DNA from 3 places in the Bacillus cereus group sp. RP43 genome. Region 2 is predicted to be linked to each of the others. Evidence: riboswitches for the same ligand, from Rfam matches in the RefSeq annotation. Region 2 holds a riboswitch; each other region holds the start of a gene.

Region 1 (7,170 bases), 2.4 Mb from region 2:
TGTAGCTAGCCATCCTAAATTCCGTTTATAATCCACTTGCATTTCTTTTACAAGTTGATTTGCATATTCCTTTGGTGAATCACCAAATATATCCTCTACACTCTTGCCCCTTTTTTCACCTTCAGTTAAATGCAATTCTGCATCTTCTAAAAAGGATTCAATATCTTTTTCACTTATCCCTTTTGCTGTTAAATAAGTACCTGTATTTTCCAGAAAATCTCGTGAATCTTGAGAAAGCATCCCATTCCCCCCTCCCTTATTTAACCGTTTCTCTTCTATTCGCCTTCATCATAATTTCAAGGAAAATTAAAATAAATAAACTTCCATACAAGCATACAATTTGAAATAACATTGGCATAAGATCTTCCGATGTAAATGTTTTAAACACTAACATAATAGAAAGCGGAATAATTAAATATAAGTTTTTAAACCATCCTTCAAAATATATATTCATAGATACCGTGAGGATAAAGATCCCTCCAGCTAATATATAACTTTGGACTAGAGTCAACGTAAACATCGTTGTAGGATATATCACATCTAATATCGTAACAGCTCCTAATAAAAACATTGGCGCTATCATGACTAAAAACCGCATGGAGAACCACGTTTTTGTAAAACTTGTTACAAAGGTCATTTTACGAAGCAGAAAATTTGGACCCACAACAGCTAAAATCAATGTAAAACTATAGCCAATACACTGAATAAGCGAAATCTGTAAAATCCCATTATTAACTATTAAAATAGAGGCAATAATCCAAAACGAAACGATATTCATTACCGTAAACCCAATTTGCTTCCACGTTTCCTGTCTATCTCTTTCCATTACTTTTACAAGTTCATTTGCATATTCTTTCGGCGAGCTTCCGAAAATTTCTTCTACACTTTTCCCATCACTCTCACCTTCTATTAAATGCAACTCTGCATCTTCTAAAAAGCTTTCAATATCGCTTTCTTTCACACTCTTTGCAGTTAAAAATAATCTCATATCCAATAAAAAATTTCGCGCTTCATTTGATAACATTATTTCTTTCTCCCCTTCCCCTCAATTAGACGCTCTACACTACTTTGCATCGCTTCCCAGCGATCCATAAATTCATCCAGTGCTTCCTCGCCTTTTTCTGTTAATGTATAATATTTTCGCTTTGGGCCAGATGGAGATTCCTTCATTACACTTGTTATTAATCCTTCCTTTTGCATTCGTATTAATAACGGATAAATACTTCCCTCACTCGCCATTGTGAAACCATATTTCGCTAGTTTTTCACTCATTTCATAACCATATATTTCACCTTCAGAAATAATAGCAAGTAAGCAACCTTCTAAAATCCCTTTTAGCATTTGACTTGTCGACATATTTCAAATCCTCCCACTATCTTGTTTTACAAGATAGATAAGCGTAAGTATCTTGCTTTACAAAATAGTATAGCAAAGACTATTTTGTAAAGCAAGATAGCTAAAGATATTTTCCAAATGTTTGCAGGGATTTCATTATCGCCTCTCTAAATAGAGCAATAAGAGAACTTTTATTATGAAGGAGTGTTTTTCATCATGGTTACAAATCGAGTTGTCTTTTTAACAGGTGCTGCGAGCGGTATTGGTTATGAAATGGGAAGTGCTTTCGCAAAAGAAGGTGCTAGAGTTGTCATTAGTGATCGCCTTGAAGATCGTGCAAAAGAAGCTGCTGAACAATTGCAAAAAGAAGGCTATCAAGCTATCGGTTTAAAATGTGACGTTACAGCTGAAGAAGAAATTGCAGCAGCAATTTCTCAAACAGTTACTCACTTCGGTTCATTAGACGTATTAATTAACAACGCAGGAATGCAGTACGTCTCACCAATTGAAGATTTTCCAACGGATAAGTTCGAACTTCTTATTAAAATTATGCAAATTGCTCCATTTATTGCAACCAAGCTTGCCTTTCCTATTATGAAGAAACAACAGTATGGACGAATTATTAATATCGCTTCTATTAACGGCCTTGTCGGATTTGCTGGAAAAGCTGCTTATAATAGTGCGAAACATGGAGTAATCGGATTAACAAAAGTGGCTGCTTTAGAGGGAGCAACTCATGGAATTACTGTAAACGCTCTTTGTCCCGGATATGTTGATACTCCCCTTGTACGAAATCAACTACAAGATTTAGCAACTACACGAAATATACCACTTGAAAATGTTTTAGAAGATGTTATTTATCCTCTTGTACCGCAAAAACGCTTGTTGCAAGTACAAGAAATTGCAGATTATGCTATGTTTTTAGCAAGTGAAAAAGCAAAAGGCATAACTGGTCAAGCTGTTGTTATCGATGGTGGATATACTGCTCAATAAAAAATAAAGTTTGCTCATGAAGAGCAAACTTTATTTTACTTTCTATCGCGAGGATCTTCCTACTTTAGTAATTGTTTAGGGAGTTTCTCAATTGCAACAATCACTCCGTCTAATTTGCTTTCAATGCGATGTAGTAAATATAGTGTTACAACAATTGGAAACCCCACATTACCTATCATCCTGATCCACTCTTCCATCCTTCTCTCCTCCTTTCATTATATAAATAAGGGGAAAGAACACATTTAGGCATAAAAAAACAAGCTATTATGTATTAGCTTGTTTTTCAAATAATGATGCAATTTCTCGCTTATAATCTCCACGTATAATACCTCTCTCAGTAATAATACCTGTAATTAATTCATGCGGTGTTACGTCAAATGCAGGATTATAAACATCTGTACCAATTGGTGCTACTTGTTTGCCAAAAATTTTCGTAACTTCTGTTTCATCTCTTTCTTCAATAACAATTTCGGTACCTGTTTGTTTCGTAATATCAAACGTAGATAACGGTGCTGCAACGTAAAATGGGATACCGAAATACTCTGCTAATATAGCTAAATTTAATGTTCCTATTTTATTAGCAGTATCACCGTTTTCAACGATTCTATCTGCCCCTACGATAATCGCATTAATTTCTTTCGTTCGAATTGCATGTGCCGCAGTATTATCCGTAATAAGCGTTACATCAATTTCCGCTTGCTTCAACTCCCAAGTTGTTAAACGTCCCCCTTGTAAAACTGGTCTTGTTTCACATGCATACGCATGTAAATGTACACCTTTCTCTTTCCCAATATAAAACGGTGCTAATGCAGTACCATATCTAGCAGTTGCGATACTCCCTGCATTACAAATTGTTAAAATTTTATCACCGTCTTTAAAACACGTTAAACCATGTTCTCCAATATTTCGGCACACAGCTTCATCCTCTTGCTGAATACGAAGCGCTTCTTCTTCTAATATTTTTTGCGCTTCTTTTATTGTAGCAACCTCTCGAATAGATTCTCTCATACGATCGATTGCCCAAAATAAATTGACTGCCGTCGGGCGTGATGTCCCTAAATAGTTACAATCTCTATTAAACTTCTTTTGAAACTCATCGATATTTATAGCATCGTATTTCTTTGCCGCAAGCGCCAAACCAAACGCAGCTACAATTCCAATTGCAGGTGCCCCGCGTACTTCTAACATAACAATGCTTTTCCATACCTCTTCAATAGTCGTTAATGTTTTAAACTCAGTAATATGCGGTAGTTTTGTTTGGTTTAATACGGCAATGGCATCGCCTTTCCAACTTACAGATCTCGGAACAGTAACAATTGTACTCATGCTTTTACGCCTCCAACTGTCTGTTGAAATAATGTTCGAAACAGTTGAATATCAGCACTCTTAGATTCATATTTTATTAGTTCTTTTCCTAAGTATAGCGCTTGCTTCTTAGCTTGAATTCTTTTTTCTTTATTTGCTATTTCATCTAAATCCGCTACATGCGCTAAGCCAATTGTTCTACGAATAAGTTCACATCCAGCAAATCCGACAGCATCAGTAAAGATATTTTGTAAAATAATCGGTAACCATTGTTTTTCTTTCGTATATGCTTCTACACCTTCTCCAATCCATAACCTCGTAAAAGCTTCTACAAAATAACTCCATGTCTTCTCTATATGGAAAAATAGTACATTTCTCTCTTCTTCTTCTCTAGATAAAGCATTTAATAATAAATTTGCAATAAATTGACCGATGTCAAATCCAAATGGACCGTACGTTGCAAATTCTGGATCAATTACTTTCGTTTCAGAAGGTGATGAAAATATACTACCAGTATGTAAATCTCCGTGTATGAGAGCTTCTTTTCTCGTTAAAAACTTATACTTATACTGTGCTACTTTTAATTTTAAATTTTTATCACTCCACAGTTCATCAACCACTAGTTGTAGCTCTGGTTCATAATCATTCGTATCATAATGACTAAACGGATCTGTAAACACTAAATCTTCTGTAATTTTGCTAAGGTCTGGGTTTACAAATGTACCCTCTAGTACCCTCTTCTCTTCTGACTGTAAACCGAAATCTGAAGTATAAAATAAAACATGTGCTAGAAAACGACCAATATGCTGGGATAAAAGAGGATACTCTTCTCCGTCTATTAATCCTTTTCTTGTAATCGTTAGTCTTGATAAATCTTCTATTACTGTCAATGCCAACTCCTCATCATGACTGTATACTTCTGGAACGTATTCCGGTACATACTTCGCGAAAATTTGTAATGCTTTACTTTCAATCGTTGCTCTTTTTATTGACAATGGCCAGCTCTCACCAACTACTTTTGCATATGGAAGTGCTTGTTTTAATATAATCGTCTTTTCTCCATCATCTAATTTGAATACGTAATTTAAATTGCCATCTCCAATTTCATGGCAGATTACATTCGCTTTCTTTTCAAAGTATCCATGTTCTTTTGCGTAGTGTACAGCTGTTACTTCTGTTAATGAATAATATCCCATCGTCTTCTCCCCCTTTTAATTCAGAGGTTTTTCTAGCACAAAAAAACCTCTTCCCACAAAGAAAGAGGTTTGAAGTTTATCTTCTCCCCTCTTATCTGCCAGAAAGTTTACTTTCTGCTGGAATTAGCACCGTGCCTTTTGGCGTCATAAACGCCCCATTTCACAATGGTATTACGGTCGGTTGCTGGGCTTCATCGGGCCAAATCCCTCCACCTGCTCTTGATAAGAGTTTTATAATTTTTAGAATCTTTAACTTTATGATGAAGACTATACCAAGAATAAAAATCACTTGTCAACATTTTATTTGTATAATTCTGGACGACGATCTGCAAAAACTGGAATTCCTTTGCGAACCTCTTTAATTTTCTCGAATTTAAGCTCTCCAAATAAAATAGATTCCTCTTCATCTGCCTCTACTACAACTTCACCCCACGGATCGACAATTAAAGAATGACCTGCAAACTCATTATTCGGATCCTTTCCTGCCCTATTACATGCTACAACATAACACTGATTTTCAACTGCTCTCGCCTGTAAAAGCAAACGCCAATGCCCTAAACGTACTAATGGCCATTCTGCTACAACAAATAAAACTTTTGCACCTTTAGCAGTATGAACACGCATCCACTCCGGAAAACGAATATCATAGCAAATTGTGCCAGCGCACTCTACATCATCTAGCTTAAATTCACCTGTCTCATTACCAGCTACTAAATATTTATGTTCATCCATAAGCTGAAATAAATGTACTTTACTATATTCATTGATTAGATTCCCTTCATTGTTTACAACATACATTGTATTTGTAACACCTTGCTCTGTTTGCTTCGCAATGGAACCACCAACAATATGTACACCATATTGTTTCGACCATTCTTTCAACTTTTCTTTCGTTTCTACTCCCTCTCTATCTGCAATTTCAGAAAGTCTCGTTAAATCATATCCTGTTGTCCATAGTTCTGGTAAGACGATAACATCTGGTCTTTCCTTCATCGCTTCACTTATTTTATTTTTAGCGTTCTCAATATTTTTTTCTACATCTCCAAAGACAATATCCATTTGAATACATGCGACTTTCATTTTTTCAGCCCCATTCTCATTTTTTTCTTTACAAAATACTGGAAAGATTATATCATTTGTCACTAGAATTGTAACAACTTTCAAAAGAGGTGGAAAGTATGAAATTATTTCAACCTTCTGAGATAGTAACATCATTGCCGACACAATTTTTCGCTTCACTTGTTGCAAAAGTTAACAAAGTCGTTGCAGCTGGTCACGATGTTATTAATCTAGGTCAAGGTAATCCAGATCAACCAACACCGCAGCATATCGTTAAAGCTTTACAAGATGCTGCTGAAAAGACCATTCATCATAAATATCCGCCATTTCGCGGACACGAAAGCTTAAAAGAAGCCGTGGCAACATTCTATCAACGTGAATATGATGTAGTAGTAAATCCAAAAACTGAAGTTGCTATTTTGTTTGGCGGAAAAGCTGGATTAGTAGAATTACCAGTTTGTTTTACAAACCCTGGTGATACTATTCTCGTTCCAGATCCAGGCTATCCAGATTATTTATCAGGAGTTGCTTTAGCAAAAGCACAATTTGAAACAATGCCGCTTATTACAGAAAAAAATTTTTTACCGGATTATACAAAAATTGATGACTCTGTTGCAGAGCGAGCAAAGTTAATGTTTTTAAACTATCCAAATAACCCTACCGGTGCTACTGCATCAAAAGATTTTTTTGATGAAACCATTCATTTTGCTAATAAACATAATATATTAGTCGTTCATGATTTTGCTTACGGTGCTATCGGATTTGATGGTCAAAAGCCTGTTAGCTTCTTGCAAGCAGACGGCGCTAAAGATACAGGAATTGAGATTTACACTTTATCGAAAACTTTCAATATGGCTGGATGGCGTATTGCTTTTGCAGTAGGAAATGAAAGTGTCATCGAAACTATTAACCTATTGCAAGATCATATGTATGTTAGTATTTTTGGTGCAGTTCAAGATGCTGCCCGCGAAGCACTATTAGGCTCACAGTCTTGTGTGGTAGAACTTGTTAATAGTTATGAATCTCGGAGAAATGCTCTTATTTCAGCTTGTCACTCAATTGGTTGGAATGTAAACGTTCCAACAGGATCATTCTTTGCATGGCTTCCGGTACCAGAAGGATATACATCTGAGCAATTTTCTGATATTTTACTAGAAAAAGCACACGTTGCAGTTGCTCCTGGTGTTGGATTTGGTGAGCACGGCGAAGGGTATGTCCGTGTTGGTCTCTTGCACACAGAAGATAGATTACGAGAAGCAATTAATCGAATTGATAAATTAAA
Region 2 (7,688 bases):
GCGGCTGCTAAATAACAAACTTCCACCTCTTTAATGTTCTCTTCTTTTTGAAATAAAGAAGAAATCCACTTTATGTCTTGTAAAGTTTCCGGATCACTACTCCCTCTTGCAACGAGCAAAAGTGTTACTTTTTCTTCATAGTCTTTAATACCACTTCCGTTATATACCGCTTTTACAAGCACTTCTGATACACCAAATGGATTACCATACACTATTTTGATATCCGGATATTCCTCGTTTAACTTTCGTAATTCAAGCGGAATATCTTTCTTTACATGTCCTGCCGCTAATAAAAAAACAGGAATAGCGATAATCTCTGTAGCACCACGCTCCACACATTTACGAAATCCTTCTTCAATAGAAGGATTCGCTAGTTCTAAAAAACAAATTTCTTGAATATTTGCCTCTACATAGTTCATACATGACGTAATAAACGCAACCGCTTCTTCTTTTGCTGCTTTCAAACGGCTTCCATGACATATATATATAACAGCCTTCATTTTACAATACTCCGCTTACTTGATATGCAGTTTCCGTTTGTTTCTCAAACCAATGTATCTTTTCTCTAAAACGGACAACTTCTCCAATAACAATCATACTCGGATTTTTAATTTGTTCTTTTTTGGCTACATCTACAATTGTTCCTAACGTTGCTGTAACAGTACGCTGCATAGATGTCGTTCCCCACTCAATGATAGCAGCAGGTGTACTTTGATCTTTTCCATGTTTTATTAGTTGTTCACATATGTAAGGTAAATTACTAACCCCCATATAGACAGCTAATGTATCTACACCTTTCGCTAAACTTTCCCACTTCACTTCCTCTTCAGCCCCTTCTTTCCGGTGCCCTGTCACAACAGCAAAACTTGCACTGGCATCGCGGTGCGTTACCGGAATTCCAGCGTAAGCAGGAGCAGCTATCCCAGCTGAAATACCAGGAATAATTTCAAATGGGATATTTTGCTTCGCTAACGCTTCAGCTTCTTCCCCACCTCTTCCAAATACAAATGGATCTCCGCCCTTAAGCCTCGTTACAACTTTTCCTTTTTTCGCATATTTAATAAGAAATGTGTTAATTGTCTCTTGCTTCATCGTGTGATAATTCGGGAGTTTCCCGCAATAAATTAAATCAGCTTCAGGCTTTGCATAAGAAAGTAACTCTTTATTCACAAGGCGGTCATACAAAATAACGTCCGCCTTCTCGATACATTTCAACCCTTTAACAGTAATTAAATCTGGATCACCAGGCCCCGCCCCAACGATATAAACCTTCCCCATCATCTCTCCTCATTTCTACTATAAAATGAAACTTCCACTCTTCATCACGAATGGAAGTTACTATTATTTCGTATTACACTGCCCCTTACTCATGAATAACGAATGCCGCGCCTTTTCGAATCTTCTTTTTTTCATATAATGAGATTTCTTTCACTTCTGGTAGCGGTAAAAAGTATTTTTCAAGTTCTATCTCCGCAAGCTTAAATGCTTGCTCTTCACTTTGAGCAACAACGACTATTGGAACAACACTATTCACTAATACAGCTTCAAATCGATATAAATCCATATTGTCCCTCCTAAGACGCTATTACTTCTTCTACTACTTGGTTTAGTACAATTTGTAATTCTTCCACTCCAACACGTCCGACGAAATCATAAAACGTTTCGGCTAGTAATTTATTCTTTTGGAAATAACTTAAAAAGGACACGAGAACATCCGGCAAATCTTCTCCATCTATTTTCCCTTTTAATTTTTCGTTATATGCTCCTCCGTCTAATAGCGTTCCGCCCACATATATTTCAAACGCCTCAACGATTCCCTTTTCCTTCGTTTTCAGTTTTATCCCTTGCAAACCAATATCAGCAATTTGACGTTGACCACAGGAGTTCGGGCATCCTACCATATGAATTCGAATCGGAACATCAAGTGCAATTTGTGTATCTAAGTACTCTGCGATTTTGTGTAATCTTTCTTTCGTTTCTACTAACGCAAGATTGCAATACTCAATACCAGTACATGAAACCGCATGACCAATAAATGATTTCGGATTTGCAGAAATTACTTCAAACAACGGTTCACTTAATAATCCTGCAACATTTTCTGGCGGAACATTCGGAATAATGAAGTTTTGTGAGTTACAAGTACGGATTTGTCCGTTTCCATATTTCTTTGCAATTCTTGCAATCTCAAACATTTCCTCTGCATGTAAACGTCCTACCGGCACATTAAAACCGACATATTTTAACCCCTCTTGTTTTTGATCCTGGGCGCCATAAAAGTATCCTGCATTCCAGCCTTTGAGAGCACTCTCCCCTTTACTTTGCAATGGTCCTGTATACTCTATTAGTTTCTCTTTAAATTTCTCCGCGCCCCAGTCAGCAACAAGAAATTTCAAACGTGCTAAATGACGCTTTTCACGATATCCAAAATCACGGAATATAGTAGCAATTGCAATCGATACTGCTTTCACTTCTTCTGGTAAAACGAATACATCTAATTCTTCCGCTAAGTACGGACGAGCTGATAAGCCTCCGCCTACTTTTATATGAAAACCAACTTTTTTCTCACCATCTATTTCTTTCGTAGCAGGTGTAAATGCCACACAGTTAATCTCTGCATTTGCTGAATTATAAATGTTAGAACTAATAGACATTTTAAATTTACGTGGTAGATTAGAAAACTCTTCATTATGTTGGAAGTAATCGTATATTTCTTTAACAATCGATGTTGTATCAAATAGTTCATTCGCATCAATTCCAGCAAGTGGATTACCTGTAATATTACGTGTAATATCACCGCATGCCCCTGCTGAAGATAAACCAACTCTCGCTAATCTTTTAAAAATATCCGGAATTTGCCCAATTTCTAACCAATGAAACTGAATCGCCTGTCTTGTCGTAATATCTAACACATCACGCCCATAATCTTCAGCGATAGAAGCTAGCACCTCTGCCTGCGCATTTGTAATAATCCCAGAAGGAATATTGACACGCATCATAAAATAGCCCGCTTCTTTCGGTCGTTGCAAATACAATCCTGCCCATTTAAATGCGTCCCACTCTTCTTTCGGAATAGATTCGAATCCATTTTCTGCGTAGTATGGAATATCATTAAAGATTTCCAATCCATCTTTTTCTAATTTGTTTTTCTCAGTCTGATTTAATTTTTCATTATTAGCCCATACTTTTTCATAACTCATTTTTAATCCCCCTATATAAAACTACGCTCTTGTAAGTATTTCACGATTTGTTCTGCACATTCTTCAATAGAATACTTGTGCGTTTCTACAATTAATTCCGCTTGTTCTGGTTCCTCATACGGTGAATCAATTCCCGTAAACTCTTTAATATCACCTTTTCTCGCCTTTTTATAAAGTCCTTTCGGATCACGTTTCTCACACTCTTCAATCGGACACTTCACAAAGACTTCAATAAACTCATCTGCCGCTAATAGATCTCTAACTTGTTTTCTGTCTACTCGAAATGGTGAAATAAACGCTGTAAGGACAACAGTTCCTTGATCTACAAATAGCTTCGCCACTTCACCAATACGTCTTATATTTTCCATACGATCACTTTCAGAAAAACCTAAATCTTTATTTAAACCGTGGCGAATATTATCCCCATCTAGCACATAATTTCCGATATTCTTTTCAAACAGTTTACGAGCAACCGCATTCGCTACTGTAGATTTACCCGAAGCTGATAAACCAGTAAACCAAACTACAAAACTGTGATGCCCATTTTTCACTCTTCTCTCATCTTTTGAAACAGAAGCTGTATGCCAAGTAATATTCGTATCCATCTCGTTCTCTCCCTATTCTGTTACTACTTCTTTTTTCAAACCTTTTATCAGCACTTCCACTACTTCTTTACGACTAAATGTACTCGGCGGAATCTCACCATTTCTTAACATTTCTCGTACTTTCGTACCTGATAAGATGACACGGTCTTCTTTTCCATGCGGACACGTTTTCGTTGAAGCCATTGCTTCACATTTAGTGCAGTAGAAACTATGTTCAAAAAATAACGGCGTAATCCCTAACTCTTCTACTGTAAAATTCGTAAAGATTTCCTGCGCTTCATATGTTCCGTAATAGTCTCCTACCCCGGCATGATCACGCCCTACAATAAAGTGGGTGCAACCAAAGTTCTTTCTTACTAGTGCATGAAATATCGCTTCCCTTGGTCCTGCGTAACGCATTGCTGCAGGAAATACGCCTAAAAAGACACGGTTTTTCGGATAATAGTTTTGAAGTAGTACTTCATAGCTTTCCATCCTTACATCAGCAGGAATATCATCTGACTTTGTTTCCCCAACAAGTGGATTTAAAAAGAGACCGTCTACAATTTCAAGAGCAGACTTTTGAATATATTCATGAGCACGATGTACCGGGTTTCTCGTTTGAAATCCGACTACTGTTTTCCAGCCACGTTTTTTAAATTCTTCTCTCGTTTCAATCGGATCTAAATGATAAGAAGGAAATTGCTTATTTTCAAAGCGTTTTGTAAGAATAATAGCTCCTCCAACGTAAACATTTGGTCGTTCATATAATTTCTTTACTCCTGGATGAGCTTCATTCGTCGTTTTATATACAAGTAACGCTTCTTTTTCTTTATCAGGTACAAAAATATCTTCTATTTGAATAACACCATATACATTTCCGGCGTTGACAAGTTTTACTTCCTCTCCAGCCTGCAGTTTCTCTGCTACTTCTTCTGTTACCGGTAGTGTAATCGGTATACTCCATACGCTTCCATTTGCTAAACGAAGCGTTTCTACTACTGAATCATAATCTCTCTTCCCTAAAAATCCTGTAAGAGGGCTATATCCTCCTGTCGCCAAAAGTTCTAAATCACTAAGTGCAATTTTGTCTATCTCGATTTCCTTTACAATGTTCGATATGTCATATGTTTCATCAATGCGGTTTACTAATTCATTTGTTGTACTCATCTTCTTATATCCCTTCTTAGCTTTATTTCAAAATCTATCTCATTGAAAGTGAAGGCCACATTCCGTCTTCATTTTCCCAGCCCATCTTCCATCTCTTGAGTCGCCACCATCACCTACAGGTAATGTACATTTCTCACACCCAATACTCGGATAGCCAACATCATGCAATGGGTTATACGGCAAACTATGTTTATATACATATCGCCAAACTTCTTTCCAAGTCCAATGAATGAGCGGACAAACTTTAATAGATTGAAAACGACGATCTTGATTTATAAACTGTGTATGCTTACGCGTTTCTGATTGTTCCCTTCTTAAGCCCGATATCCACGCTTTTTCCGCTGCTAATGATTTTTCTAACGGTAAAATTTTTCTAATACTACAGCAAAGATTCGGATTACTTTCCCATAACTTCTCTCCATGAAGCTTCGCTTGTTCATCAAGTGTAAGTTCTGGCAGTTTTTCTATAATATTTAATGAAGGAAATCTCTCGCGTACCTTTTTAATTAATTCGTACGTTTCTTGAAAATGAACATTTGTATCTAAAAATACAACTTTAGCAGATGGATTTACTTGGTTTATAAGATGCAATAAAACCATTCCCTCCACCCCAAAGCTACATGCATATACAATTTCATCTTTATACTCTCTATAAGCCCAACTTAATACTGATAGCGCGCCTTTCGTTTCATCTTCTTCAGAAAATGAAACACTATTTTCTTTCCACGTTTCGTACGTCAACATGTTTTTTCCCCCTGTAAAAGCAAAAAGACGGCTTTAACCTATTAAAAATAGATTAAAACCGCCTCTAGTTTTTCTAGTCAGCGCTTTTCACTTTAAACGGACCTTTTCACTTTTCTCTAATTGAATCACTTTTCCATCTTGCACAACAATTGTAATTGAACCATATTTCATATCAGCAAGCATCGTTTGAATTTTTTCGGACACTTCATCAAAATGTTCCCGTACGCTCACGCAAACAGCCCCCTTTTTATTCATAAAAAAAATCTTTCCCATTTCGAAAAGACTGTTCGGTAATATATTTTACCTTATCTTTCAAAATGGATTCCATTTTGCTGGATTTAGCACCTTGCTTTCTATAAGCAGGTTGCCGAGCTTCGTAGGGCCAGTTCCCTCAGCTTCTCTTGATAAGCTTTGTATTTGTATTTTATCACAATTCTGATTTTTTTCAATCCTAGTTTTCCGATATATTTAATTATTTTTCTTTTTTTAAAAGGAGTTGCCTTTACTAGACAACTCCTTCTTTCTCATTCACACCAGCTCTTTAATACGTATGCGATCGTTCCCAATGATATTTTCATATGTTTCACGTTCTACGACAATTTGTGACGTCCCGCCTTTTGCAAAGACGACAGCTGGTCTACGAATACGATTATAATTATTAGCCATCGAGTACCCATATGCCCCCGTACAAGAAATTGCTAGTAAATCAGAAGAAGCAACTTGCGGTAAGTTAATATCCCAAATCAGCATATCTCCACTTTCACAGCATTTCCCAGCAATCGAAACGAGCTCCTCATTCTTATCATTCCCTCGATTCGCCAACATCGCCTCATAACGGGCTCCGTATAGAGCTGGTCTTAAATTATCTGTCATTCCACCATCGACTGAAACATATTTCCGAATGCCAGGAATCTCTTTCACCGCTCCGACTGTATAAAGTGTTGTTCCAGCATCACCTACGATACTACGACCTGGTTCAATCCATATTTCTGGAAGCGGATATTCACATAATGTAAATTGTTCTCTTATCGTACTTGTTACAGCGTGCACATACGTTTCAAGTGTTAATGGTGCATCTGACTCCGTATAACGTATACCGAAACCTCCGCCCACATTTAATACTTTCATCACATAATGTGTTCGCTCTCTCACTTCTTCTAAAAATTGGCGGAGTACTTCAATTGCTCGAACAAATCCAGCCGTTTCAAATATTTGTGATCCGATGTGCGAGTGAATTCCTAGCACATTATAATTTGATTTTTGCAAGGCAAGCTCAATTGCTTGCATCGCTTGACCATTTGAAACACCAAACCCAAATTTCGAATCCTCTTGACCTGTTGTTATATATTCGTGTGTATGTGCCTCTACTCCAGGCGTTACACGGATTAATATGTTCACAAATTTCCCATGTTGCATTGCTAAATCATGTAAGATTTCTAATTCTAAGAAATTATCTACTACAAAACAACCGATATTCGCCTGAAGAGCCATAATCATTTCTTCTTCTGTTTTATTATTTCCGTGAAAATGAATACGCGATGCCGGAAAACCAGCTTGGAGCGCAGTATATAATTCTCCTCCAGAAACAACGTCTAAAGACATATTCTCTTCACGAGCTACTCGGCACATCTCCATGCACAAGAACGCCTTGCTTGCATATGCTACTTGATAAGAGAAACCACTTTCTTTAAAAGCACGATGAAACGCGCGGCACTTTCCTCGAATAGACTCTTCATCGTATACATAAAGTGGTGTTCCGTATTGTTTTGCTAGCTGCGTCGTATCGCACCCACCAATTTCTAAGTGTCCTTGCCCATTGATTCGGCTTGTGCCGTGTAAATACATTTGAATTCCTCCCTTATTTCCTCTAAAACTCATAACCCCAATCTTCTATTCATTGCAGCACGCTTTTAGATAGACAAAAAACGCGCGGAACAATGTTCACACGCGTTTCTTATTAGGAAAAATATATATTGAAAAAATAAACGAGTTG
Region 3 (7,170 bases), 620 kb from region 2:
TTTAGTTTGAATTTTTTCATAATGTCAACCTCCTTGGTTTTTGTTTCCTTGGAAACTAAATTCATTTTAACATGATTTTCTCACTTGTAAAGATGGAAAAATGATTTTAGAATGGTATATAGTTAAATTGTTTCTTTGGAAACTTAGGAGGCGAACAGATTGGAACGTACAGTGAAACAAATGGAAATACTTTCGGATATTCGTACACTTTTGCATAAAAAAGAAGAGCATTTGAAAGGAAATAATGAGAAGTTTCTTCGTGAGACAGGTGTAAGCGGTATGTCTTTATCTGAGTTACATGTTATCGAGTGTATCGGAAAAAATGGTCTGATGAATGTAACGGCTATTACGACAGAAATGGGAATGACGAAGGGCGCAATCTCTAAAATTTGTACAAAGTTATTTCAAAAGCAATTCGTTGAGAAGATGCAAATGTTAGATAACCAAAAAGAAATTTTCTTCCGCTTAACGGAAAGCGGAAATGAAATATATATAGCTCATGAAAATTTGCATAAACAAGCTGAAGAAAAGTGGCTGTTGTTTTTAGATGGATATACGAAAGAAGAGCAAGATTTTATTCAAAGGTTTATAAAGGATGTCTCTGGTCATTTGGAAATATAATTGGAAGAAAAAACCCCTCCATTTCAAGCCTTTTGAATATAATTTCTGAAAGAACTCATATATAATAGAAAAAGATACTTAACATAGTGAATAATTAAAGAGTCAATATATATAAAGAGGAGAGAATAACATGCTTGAAAATACGGGATTAGTATTAGAAGGCGGCGGTATGCGTGGTGTATATACGGGCGGGATATTAGAATACTTTATGGAACAAGAGTTATATTTTCCATATGTAATCGGTGTATCAGCTGGTGCTTGTCATGCAGCGTCGTATCTTTCCAGACAAAGAAATAGAAATAAAACGGTCAATATTGATTATGTATCACATCCGAAGTATTTATCGTATAAAAACTTTTGGAGAAAACGTCAGTTATTTGATATGGATTTCATTTTTCATGAAATACCAGAAAAGCATGTGCCGTTTGATTTTGAAACATACTTTAATAGTCCCGAACGCTTTCTTGTAGGAACAACGGATTGTGAAACAGGACAGTCTGTTTATTTTGAAAAAGAGGGAACGAATGATGATGCGCTAAATTTATTACAAGCGTCTAGTTCATTACCTTTCATTGCACCAGTAGTAAATTACCGTGGTAAGCAATTGTTAGATGGCGGGATTTCTGATCCGATTCCAGTTCGTAAAGCACAGGAGGATGGATTTAAAAAATCAGTCGTTATTTTGACGAGAAATCATGGTTACGCAAAGAAAAAATCAAAATTTGGCTGGGTTGCAGCGAAGGCTTATAAAAAGTATCCAAACCTTGTTAATACGATGCTAACTCGTTATGAAGTGTATAATGAAACACTTCACTACATTGAAAAAGAAGAGCAAGCTGGTAATTTATTTGTTATTCGTCCGGAAGTGCCGCTTCAAGTAGATCGTATGGAAAAAGATGCGGCAAAACTACAAAGTTTATATGAGCAAGGCTATGAAGATGCAAAGAGACAATTTGCAGATTTACAAGCGTTTTTGCAAAAATAATAATTAGGCTGTGGAGAAGGAGTTCTCTGCAGCCTTTCTAGGGAGTACGGTAATAGCAAATTTCCTCTTGCTTCTTGCATTGAAAGTAGTTCGTGTGATTGTTGCAAAAGAAAAGTAGAGCATCGGAATTCGATGCTCTACTTTTTTATTTACGTTTCTTTTTAATAAATGAAAAGGCTAAAGCTGTAATTAAAATACCGCCTTTAATAATGTCTTGTGCATAATAAGGAACGTTCATCATTGTGAGGCCGTTCAATATAATTCCAATTAATACTGAGCCAAGAAATGTTCCGATGACATTTGGTTTCTTAGCACCGAACATTGCGTAACCGATATAGGCGGCTGCAACTGCATCCATTAATAATGGGGCGCCTGCTGAAACTTGTCCTGTTCCAACGCGGCTACATAGAATGATGCCGCCGATGGAGGCAAGTAAACCGCTAATCATATAAGCATATACACGGTAACGATCAGTAGGGATACCGGCTAGTCTAGCAGCTTCTCGATTCCCACCTGTCATATAAAAGAAACGACCGTACGTTGTTTTTTCTAAAAATAAATATGCAATCAAAACGACGCTAAGCATGATAATGACAGGGACTGGAATTCCTACAACAGAGCCCTGACCGATAAATAAAAAGGATGGAATAAAATGTCCTGTGGCACCAGACATTCCTTCATAAATAGAAGATCCTTTTGAGAATGTTAAGTGTAGTCCATTCACGATATACATGATACTTAATGTAGCTAGTAAATCTGGTAGTTTAATTCGGATAACGAGTAATGCATTAAATAATCCAACTAATAGACCACAAAGAATAGGAATAAGGAGTGTGACTAATAGTTCTTGTCGATATAAAACGAGACAAGAAGCCGCGGTAATTGTTGCTAAACTAGCGGTAGAGCCGACTGATAAATCAAATCCATCTACAATTAATGTAAAGGTAACACCAATTGCAAGTAACGTTACAATAGAAATAGAACGTAAAATATCACTAATATTGTTATAGGTTAAAAAAGAATCGTTTACGATAGAGAAAAAAATTGTAACTCCAATAATGATAGCGATCGTGCTAAATTGATAAAAAAGATGAGTAGGTAAATATAGTTTCTTAGTTTTCGTTTTATGAATGAGATTCAATGGAATAGCTCCCTTCAGATAAATGTAAAAGCTGTTCAGGAGACAGGTCACTCGGCAAGTATTCACCTACAAATTTGCCGTTTGCTAGTATAAGAATACGATCGGCGATATGTAACGCTTCATCCTGTTCTCCTGTGAAATAAATTACGGAACTTCCGTTATCTGTAATGTTACGAATGAATTGGAAAATATCTTGTTTTGCAGCTATGTCTACCCCTTTAGTTGGCTCGTCCAAAAGAAATAGATTAGGTTTGAATCCATCCCATTTTGCAATCGAGACTTTTTGTTGGTTTCCTCCGCTAAGTGAATGAATAAATGCTTTTGGATCATTCGGTGAAATGCTGAAAGCGGTAATTGCCGCAGTAGCATTATTTAATTCGGTTTGTTTTCGTCTCCAACCTGATTGGTGTAAATTTGTGTGACTTATAATATTTTCCGAAAGAAATAAGCCTTGTTTTCTTCTTTCTTCTGGTACAAGTGCGATTTTAGCTTTAATCGCATCTCGTGGTGTTTTAATCGTTATATTTTGACCGTCTATTTCTGCGTGATAAGTATGACGAGCACCAAATAAAGTTTCAGCAAGTGTTGTTTTACCGCTTCCAATTAATCCGTATATCACAACAGTTTCACCTTTCCGTATGGTGAGAGAAAGGGGAGAATGGTCCTTGTGTAATTGAAGTTCTTGTACTTTCAATAATTCTTCTTTTCCGCGTTTTGGTGCTGTATTAATAGGAAGTGTAAGTTGTTTTCCAGTCATTGCTTCCACAATTTGTTGATCTGTAATCTTTGTAATAGCTTCAGAAAGTGCAACTTTACCGTTATGTAATACAGTTACATCATCCGCGAAATTTCGAATCTCTGATAAACGATGAGAAATTAGGATGATGCCAATTCCTTTTGATGTTAAATTTTTTAATAGTTTCCCAAAGGTTTCAACTTCTTTTGGTCCAAGAGAAGAAGTAGGCTCATCTAATAAAAGATAATTTGTATTGTTAGATAAAGCTCTTGCGATAAGAAGTAATTGTTTTTCATGTAATGAGCAGTTTGAAACATCTTCCGAAACATTTAAATCGACCTGTACAGTTTGCAAATGTTGTTTAGCGAGCACGACTAATTTTGATTTTGAAAATAGTACTTTATTTTGCATTGCTAAATGATCGATTAGTACATTTTCTAATATAGATAATCCAGGAATAAGGCCGTAATCCACTTCTTGTGTCACGAAAGAAATACCATGTTTTTTTGCAACACGTGGAGAAGTAAAGGAAATAGACTGATTATCGATTTTTATATCGCCAGCAACTGGCTGAATTTCACCAGTTGCTATTTTTAGTAAAGTACTTTTTCCAGCACCGTTCATTCCTAGTAAAGCATGAACTTTTCCTTTTTGAATATGAATTGAAACATCTTCTAGAACAGGTGTAGAGACATGATAAGAATGTGTAATGTTTTGAAGAGAGAATGTCATCATTTTTTCTCCTTCTCTAATTTTTTCATCCAAGGAGAATACGCATCTTTTGAGTCTCCCCAACCGTTTATATATTTTGATAATTGATTCATTGTTATATTTTCTTTTGGTAAACTATTTTTCTTTACTAAATAAGGTTCTAGTGAATAAATATCTGGCGTTTGTTCACCAGCGATTTTTTTATATAAGAATCGTACTTGAACGTTACCTACTTCAGCTGGATCAGTAGCAGCGGTAGCAGTCCAAGGGGAATCTTCTTTTTGCATGAGTTGTAAATCTTCATTACTTAAGTCAATGCCGTATACTTTTATATCTGTACGACCAGCTTGTTCAAGTGCTTTGACAACTCCTTTAGCAAACTCATCCCAAGAAGCGAAAATAGCTTGTAAATCTCCTTTTTTCGGATGTTTCTTTAGTAAAGCTTCTACTTGTGTTTGTGTATCAAGTGGTGTGTTAGTGCTAGCGGTACCGAATCGTGCCACTTCTTGTATATTTGGATAGCGTTTATAAAAAGCATCAATGATAACATTGCGACGTTCCATTGGAGCGAATCCGCCAACCCATACGACTGCGATATTCCCTTGACCATTCAAATCTTCAGCTAACGTTTTTAATGATTTCCATGCAAGACTATAGTCATCTTGATCAATAATCGTTACACCAGGTAGGCGTAGGTCGTTATCAAATGCCACTACAGGAATATTCGCTTGTAATGCTTTTTCTACTCCGGGTTTTAGTGCTTCAGAGCGACCGTGATCAATTAAAATACCATCAACTTTTGAATTAATAGCAGTATCTAGATTTGCTACCATTTTTGCTAAATCATTATCAGAATTGTAGACTTGCACACTACCGCCGAATAGCTCGACTTGTTTTTTGACACCCTCAATATATTGAGAGGAAAAAGTTCCGATGGACATTTGCATAATTAATGCGATTTTTAATGGCTTTTTTACTTGGCTTGGAATTTCTGTTTGTAAATGATTTTCTACTGTTGTAGTTACTTTTTTCACAGTTTGTTGCTTTTGTGAAGAGATAGCATCTTGTTCATTTGTACAAGCTGTCAATGTAAGTAATAGAAAAATAAGTACGATGGAATACAATTTCTTCATAAAAAAATCCCCCCTAAACTAAGAAGAGAGGGGAGGGAGTGAAAATGAAAAACGCCTTTTCATATAGAAAAGACGCCTTATCATATTACTCTTATCTTTCAACACAACGTGTTGTAAGAATTAGCACCGTGCCCATAAATGGGTCGGTTGCCGGGCTTCGTAGGGCTCATCCCTCCACCTGCTCTTGATAAGACATCGAATATTCAACTATTTCGAATTATTCCATAAGTTTGTAGTGTTGTCAAATAGTTTTTCATAAAAAAACTCCCTCATAAAGAGGGAGTTTAATGTGGTAAGAAAACTAATTGATAAGCGAACAAGATCCCGAATAAATACACAAGTGGGTGAACAGCACGGAATTGTCCTTTTGCCACTTTCATAAGTGGATATGAAATAAATCCAAGTGCAATACCTGTTGAGATACTTGATGTAAGTGGCATGCTTAAGATTACTAAAAATGCTGGGAATGCTTCATCGAATGTATCCCAATCGATGTGGCGAACTGAGCCCATCATAAGACTACCAACGATAATTAATGATGGTGCTGTAATAGCTGAAACGCCAGAAACAGCGCTAACTAACGGTCCAAAGAATGCTGCTAATGCAAATAGAACAGCTACTGTAACAGTTGTTAAACCAGTACGACCACCAGCTGCAACACCAGCAGACGATTCAATGTAAGCTGTTGATGGTGTTGTTCCGAACATAGCTCCAATTGTTGCTGAGAATGAGTCAGATAGAAGAGCTCGTCCTGCTTTTGGAAGCTTTCCGTCTTTAATAAATCCGCCTTGTTGTGCTACACCAAGTAATGTTCCTGTTGTATCAAATAGTGTAACGAGGAAGAATGAGAACACAACGCCGTATAATCCGTAATTAATTACATCAGAAACAGCAGTAATTGGGTTTGAAACGATAATTCCTTCTGGTAATCCAGGCATTGATGTAACGCCGCTTGAGAATGTTAATTGACCTGTGAAGTAAGCGATAATCCCAGTTAATAACATTCCGATAAATAGTGCCCCGTTTATATTTAAAGACATAAGGATAATTGTAATTCCAAGGCCAGCTAATGCTAGTAGAACTGGAGCAGAGTGAAGATCGCCAAGCCCAACTAAGTTTGCATCATTTTTTGTAACAATTCCCGTTAAGCGCAAACCGATAAAAGCAATAAAAAGACCGATACCAGCAGTAAGTGCATGTTTTAAGTTCTCAGGAATTACTTCCATTAATTTCGTACGGAAAGATGTGAATGATAACAAAATTAAAATCATACCTGCTACGAATACAGCAGAGAATGCAATTGCGAAAGTCATGCCTTCATGGGCTTTTACAACAGAATAAGAGAAGTAAGCATTTAATCCCATACCTGGTGCAATTGCGATTGGTAAATTAGTAAAAATCGCCATAAATAATGTTCCGACAACAGCAGCGATAATTGTAGCTGTAAATGCTTGTTCAAACGGAACACCTGCATCCCCAAGGATGACAGGGTTTACGACAATGATATATGCCATTGTTAAAAAGGTAATAATACCTGCCATAATTTCAGTTTTAATAGAAGTTTTATGTTTTGAAAGGTTAAACATATAAACATCCTTTCTTTTTACGAATAATTTTCACAACAGTTATATATAATATTCGTTTTTTAACTATTTTGCAATAGTTTTGCATAAAAACTTTAGAACAACTCATATTTTATGTCGTAAATTCGAATATTAATCGTAAAACTGTGTGTGAATTGCGGTTCTTTAATGTGTAAGTAGTTTTTTTTATTGTGCGCATTATAAGGGGAAAGGAGTTGAAGGAAGTTATGCCGCAGCAAAAAAACTTTTTAACAATGCCA

The links. Region 2 has a riboswitch for S-adenosylmethionine ahead of QCI75_RS19770 (YezD family protein). Riboswitches for the same ligand answer to the same signal wherever they lie in the genome.
Positions count from the first base shown of each region.
Region 1: it holds a riboswitch for S-adenosylmethionine, as region 2 does, so the genes downstream of both, mtnK (S-methyl-5-thioribose kinase) here and QCI75_RS19770 (YezD family protein) in region 2, are expected to answer to the same signal.
Region 3: it holds a riboswitch for S-adenosylmethionine, as region 2 does, so the genes downstream of both, QCI75_RS22965 (sugar ABC transporter substrate-binding protein) here and QCI75_RS19770 (YezD family protein) in region 2, are expected to answer to the same signal.

Region 1 covers NZ_JARVHQ010000001.1:1,348,290-1,355,459, reverse strand. Annotated here, with positions in the region: gene QCI75_RS07205 (DUF1129 domain-containing protein) at 1-240, opposite strand, end outside; gene QCI75_RS07200 (DUF1129 domain-containing protein) at 257-1,024, opposite strand; gene QCI75_RS07195 (PadR family transcriptional regulator) at 1,024-1,356, opposite strand; gene QCI75_RS07190 (3-hydroxybutyrate dehydrogenase) at 1,552-2,328, shown strand; gene QCI75_RS07185 (YvrJ family protein) at 2,388-2,525, opposite strand; gene mtnA (S-methyl-5-thioribose-1-phosphate isomerase) at 2,593-3,654, opposite strand; gene mtnK (S-methyl-5-thioribose kinase) at 3,651-4,829, opposite strand; SAM riboswitch class I at 4,918-5,058, opposite strand; gene QCI75_RS07170 (carbon-nitrogen family hydrolase) at 5,130-5,993, opposite strand; gene QCI75_RS07165 (pyridoxal phosphate-dependent aminotransferase) at 6,008-7,170, shown strand, end outside.
Region 2 covers NZ_JARVHQ010000001.1:3,791,584-3,799,271, forward strand. Annotated here, with positions in the region: gene QCI75_RS19735 (sirohydrochlorin chelatase) at 1-500, opposite strand, end outside; gene cobA (uroporphyrinogen-III C-methyltransferase) at 502-1,278, opposite strand; gene QCI75_RS19745 (DUF3906 family protein) at 1,364-1,564, opposite strand; gene QCI75_RS19750 (nitrite/sulfite reductase) at 1,575-3,197, opposite strand; gene cysC (adenylyl-sulfate kinase) at 3,209-3,802, opposite strand; gene sat (sulfate adenylyltransferase) at 3,815-4,951, opposite strand; gene QCI75_RS19765 (phosphoadenylyl-sulfate reductase) at 4,991-5,695, opposite strand; gene QCI75_RS19770 (YezD family protein) at 5,783-5,926, opposite strand; SAM riboswitch class I at 5,998-6,106, opposite strand; gene lysA (diaminopimelate decarboxylase) at 6,224-7,540, opposite strand.
Region 3 covers NZ_JARVHQ010000001.1:4,408,196-4,415,365, reverse strand. Annotated here, with positions in the region: gene QCI75_RS22990 (MFS transporter) at 1-20, opposite strand, end outside; gene QCI75_RS22985 (MarR family transcriptional regulator) at 181-621, shown strand; gene QCI75_RS22980 (patatin-like phospholipase family protein) at 752-1,606, shown strand; gene QCI75_RS22975 (ABC transporter permease) at 1,752-2,747, opposite strand; gene QCI75_RS22970 (sugar ABC transporter ATP-binding protein) at 2,731-4,218, opposite strand; gene QCI75_RS22965 (sugar ABC transporter substrate-binding protein) at 4,215-5,327, opposite strand; SAM riboswitch class I at 5,416-5,521, opposite strand; gene QCI75_RS22960 (NCS2 family permease) at 5,612-6,913, opposite strand; gene QCI75_RS22955 (SDR family oxidoreductase) at 7,138-7,170, shown strand, end outside.